2 regions of the Paenibacillus sp. RU5M genome follow, and region 1 is predicted to be linked to the other one. Evidence: riboswitches for the same ligand, from Rfam matches in the RefSeq annotation. Region 1 holds a riboswitch; the other holds the start of a gene.

What was found. A riboswitch is a leader RNA that binds a small molecule or an ion and turns the genes downstream of it on or off. The one in region 1 is predicted to bind thiamine pyrophosphate.
Region 2: another riboswitch for thiamine pyrophosphate. It lies ahead of tenA (thiaminase II); the one in region 1 lies ahead of thiC (phosphomethylpyrimidine synthase ThiC).

What each region holds. Positions count from the first base shown of each region.
Region 1 covers NZ_OBQM01000005.1:71,519-73,986, reverse strand. Annotated here, with positions in the region: gene CRO25_RS16425 (IclR family transcriptional regulator) at 1-551, shown strand, start outside; TPP riboswitch at 668-781, shown strand; gene thiC (phosphomethylpyrimidine synthase ThiC) at 1,141-2,468, shown strand, end outside.
Region 2 covers NZ_OBQM01000002.1:32,084-34,551, forward strand. Annotated here, with positions in the region: gene CRO25_RS06010 (TetR/AcrR family transcriptional regulator) at 1-21, opposite strand, end outside; gene CRO25_RS06015 (GNAT family N-acetyltransferase) at 71-604, opposite strand; gene tenA (thiaminase II) at 648-1,319, opposite strand; TPP riboswitch at 1,441-1,539, opposite strand; gene CRO25_RS06025 (hypothetical protein) at 1,586-1,876, opposite strand; gene CRO25_RS06030 (FAD-binding oxidoreductase) at 1,885-2,468, opposite strand, start outside.

The DNA.
Region 1 (2,468 bases):
ATCGACTCGGCATACGTATCTGGGAACTGTCTGCCCATATGTCTCGCAGCGATGATCCTGCCATTTTGCTCCTTCCTGCGATGGAGCGGCTGAGAGATCGACTGGGCGAAACCGTGAGTTTATATCTGCGTGATGGCAGTGAGCGGATTCGAATTCAAGCCGTACAGAGTGATCAGGCGATTCGTCGTGTAGCTCCGGTGGGCGTCAGACTTCCGTTATCTGTGGGAGCATCCAGTAAAGTGCTGATGGCTTTTGCCACCGAAGAGGACCGCGAAGATCTGATGAATGGACCGGAATGGCCCGTATTTATCGATCCCAAAGTATATTTGGCCCAGATGAAAGACATTCTGGAATACGGCTACGCAACAAGTTATGAGGAGCGTGAACCGGGAGCCGCGGCTGTATCTGTACCCATCATGGATCGGAAAGGCAACATTGCTGCTGCTCTGTCGGTATCCGGGCCTGTTAGTCGCCTTTCGCAGGAGACGTTGCATGAATACGCACCTGTGCTGAAGGAAGCAGCTACACAGATGGGACTGATGTTATCCTGATTTTATGCTCTGGAAATTAAAGGTTGTTTTTATGATCCGGTTGCGCTACTCTGTAATGGACGGCCCAACGGGGTCAGCATAATTGAATAATCTGCGGCTGAGATGCTGCAACTTGTTAACGTTACTGGGGGAGTCCGAATTGTCCGGACTGAGACGGAATCGCATGAGATTCTGGACCCTTTGCACCTGATCTGGATCATACCAGCGTAGGGAAGTAATCGGCGATACGACCACGAACACCATATAATGTGACCTATGGATGGACTCCGTTATGGAGCCTGAGTGAGGTGTGTTATTGGTGATGGACATAAGCCGGTTCCCTTGGGAACCGGCTTTTTTTATACAGTAAACAGGCGGAAGCTGGTGTCAGATCTGCTTTTGGATAAAGGGCTGGGTGCCATTGGCGAGCATTGGGTGTAAACCTTTTGCTTCGACTGTCTGTATTAATTGAAGTGTATGTCCCTATTTTGTGTGGTATGGTCGCTCTTCCTTTTTCTATGTTGTGGATGATTTGGACCCGTGAGCAAGCATTTCAATCCAGGCAATCACTAATGAGGAGGAGACAAGAGCGATGAGCACAGGAAACCGAATGATGGGACAGGACAAGCAGGATCTGCAGTTGGCAGAGGAAAAAGGTACGACAGGACGGGTTCAGCCCTTCCCGGGCAGCCGCAAAGTATACATTCATGGCTCACGACCGGACATTGCTGTACCGGAGCGTGAAATTGCCCTTCATGACACCAATACTCCCCAAGGAGTGGAGCATAACGAACCGCTGCGTGTTTACGATACGAGCGGACCAATGACCGATCCTGGATTTCATGCCGATATCCGGGCAGGGCTGCCAGCGCTGCGCACCCGCTGGATTACGGAGCGTGAAGATGTTGAAGCCTACCAGGGAAGAACGGTCAAACCGGAGGATAACGGATTGAAACCAGGAGGGAAGCGAACTGGAGCCGAGAAGTATCCGGGCTTGCGTGCTAAACCATTACGTGGACAGGCAGGGCGCAGTGTGACTCAGATGCATTATGCACGGCAGGGAATGATCACGCCGGAGATGGAGTTCGCCGCTATTCGTGAGGGTGTGGAGCCAGAGTTTGTGCGGCAGGAGCTAGCGAGTGGAAGGGCCATCCTGCCGTCGAATATTAATCACCCAGAGAGTGAGCCGATGCTGATCGGGCGTCATTTTCATGTGAAGATCAATGCGAACATCGGAAACTCTGCGGTATCCTCCTCCATCGAGGAGGAGGTGGAGAAGATGACTTGGGCCGTACGCTGGGGATCGGATACGGTGATGGATCTTTCCACAGGCAAGGACATTCATACGACCCGCGAATGGATCATCCGCAATTCACCTGTACCGATTGGAACAGTACCGCTCTATCAGGCGCTGGAGAAGGTCAATGGCGAAGCAGAAGCACTGACATGGGAGTTGTATCGTGACACGCTCATAGAACAGGCAGAGCAGGGTGTGGACTATTTTACGATCCATGCAGGTGTGCTGCTGCGATATATTCCGCTGACCGCCAAACGTATGACGGGCATTGTGTCACGGGGCGGGTCCATCATGGCAGCATGGTGCCTTGCGCATCATCAGGAGAATTTTTTGTATACCCATTTTGAAGAAATCTGCGAGATTATAAAAAGGTATGACGTGGCGTTCTCACTCGGAGACGGACTGCGTCCAGGAAGCATCTACGATGCTAATGATGAAGCCCAGATGGCGGAACTGGCTACGCTTGGTGAACTAACACAAATCGCCTGGAAGCATGATGTGCAGGTGATGATTGAAGGTCCGGGACATGTGCCGATGCACAAGATCAAGGAGAATGTCGATCTGCAAATGGAGATATGTAAAGAGGCGCCGTTCTATACGCTGGGACCGCTGACGACCGATATTGCACCAGGATATGACCA
Region 2 (2,468 bases), on a different contig from region 1:
CATTTGTTTCCGCTTATTCATAAGTTCCCCCTGGATGATTTAGGTGGTTCACGTTACGATATCTAATAACCTATTGCAAATCCACTGCAAACATCATATGTTCCTTCCAAATCCCCTTGATTTTAATATTCTGCCGGTCCGTCTCCTGAAAGCCCGCCTTGCGAAGCACTCGAATCGATCCGGCATTGTCAGGCAGCGCACCTGCCTCCACTCGTTTTATACCCGCTTCATTCATAGCAAAATCCAGTGCTAGCTGAAGGGCTTCACTCATATATCCCTTGCCATTCTGCACCTGATCGAGCACATAACCAACAATCCATTTGGTGGTGGAATCCAGTTCAAGCTCGAACAGAGAGATCTCCCCAATAAGCTCATGCGTATGGTTCAGAAAGATCCCGAAAGAGTACCGTTTCCCCTCTTCCCTCGCCTTGTTCCAACCTTCGAGAAGGGCTACTTGGCCCTCCAATGTATAGAATGTATCCGATCGTTCGCTTGCCGATATTTCTTCGAAAATAGCCCGGTTACGGAACTGCAAATCCAGTAGCCCAGCAGCGTCTTCCACGTTCAAAAATCGTAAATAGATGCGTTCTCCACGATTGTCCATCTGTATGTTCATCCTTATCTCTGGTTGTAGTAGATTGCATTCATCAGAAGTACGAGAGTTGCCGTTTATAAGCCATATCCCAGAATAGATATTCAAATTCAACACTTCTTCTGAATATGTCTTCAATGGCCTCCAGTTCCTGCTCGGTTTTATGTTCGCATAATGCATCCAGTGTATCATAGAACCATTTGAATGAGTCGCGGAATTCATCACTTGCATAATTTTCGATCCAAGTCTGATAGAAATTGCCCTCTAATGAATCTCGATATTGTTCTTTTAATCTTGTGGCATAGTCGTAATACGTCCACGCACAAGGGAAAATGACGGCGATGATTTCGGCAACCCCACCTGTTTGTGCAACACTCATCATATTCGACGTATAGGCCTTGTTATAAAGAGAGGGTTTGACAGTATGATTTTCATCCAGCGTAATCCCAAATTCATTCATATAATTTCGATGCAAATCCATTTCTTCGTACAGAATAGCGTGTTGAATAACCGTAAAGTTCGTCATCATTTTTTCATCTGTCGCCTTGACCGCACCCATGGCAAAAATCTTCGCATATTCAATCAGATATGTATAGTCCTGAAGAAGATAAAACTTAAACGCTTCCTGATCCAGTGTGCCTTTCCCCATTTCATGTAAAAAAGGATGGTTGTATCCATCTTCCCATACGTTTCTGGACTTATCTTTTAACGTTCTTGAAAATGACATGATCATTTCTCCTTGTATTAAAATTATAATGTCCCCGCTTCACATCCAGCTATCGCGTTCTGTCATCCAAAATGCAGACCAAAAAGCCCTTGTCCTATTTTCGGCAAGGGCAAAATAACATGAGTACATGTCATTTGCTCCCTACGTCAGTATTAACTAACAGGTTCAAAGGGTCAGGTTTTAACCTTCTCAACTGCGAACAGTCCCCCTGCAAATAGCTCAGGCTTATTACAACATGTGTTTTTCCAAATGTCAATCCATTCCTATTAATCTTCAAGTTCCCCTAAATCTTCTTGCAACTTCTTAAGTCGGGTGCGGATATCCTTAATCATACTTTGCAATTTGTTTAACTCATCTACCCATTTTTGCTCATTAGAGACGTTCGTCGCTGAATTTGAATGATACGCCGGAGACGTCTTTAACTTGTTTAAATCCGATTCGTAACCCCTCCGCTCTTCCTCGGCTTTTGCTAATTCCTCCTCGGTGATGCCAATCTGGTGCTCCAGATAAATAATGTCTGATGAGTTACCGTGAGTTAAGCGCTGTGAATACGTCATCGTTCACCTCATTTCTGATGATCCATTGCTTTTCCAAGGTCATATGGCTGAATATCGATATCCAATTTCATACCCAGAGCCAATTTGGCCAGTTGACTTCCAATAAAAGGCCCCATCGTGAGACCAGACGCTCCAAGCCCGTTGGCTGTGATTAAGCCATTCCAACCAGGAACAGCACCCATTACCGGAAGAAAACCTGGTGTAAACGGACGGAAACCTACTCTTACTTCCTGAAACGTGCTATCGGCTAAACCTGGAGCCAGTTCCAATCCTTTATTCAAAATTTCCTGCATTCCGCCTGCGGTTACTCTTATATCATAGCCTTCAATATCATTTTCGTGAGTCGCCCCGATCACAATCTTCTGTTGATCAAAGGCTAACAGATATTGATCCGAAGGAGGCATGACCACAGGCCATTTCCCAGTGTCTTCTCGATCATGAACCTGCAAATGCATAATTTGCGCCTTCTGATAATGAACCTTAAAATCAATGCCCAAGGGCTTCAACAGTTCACTAGCCCAAGCGCCGGCACACACAATAACCTCGTCAGCCGATATGACTTGACCGTCAACAACCACTCCAGTTACTCGGT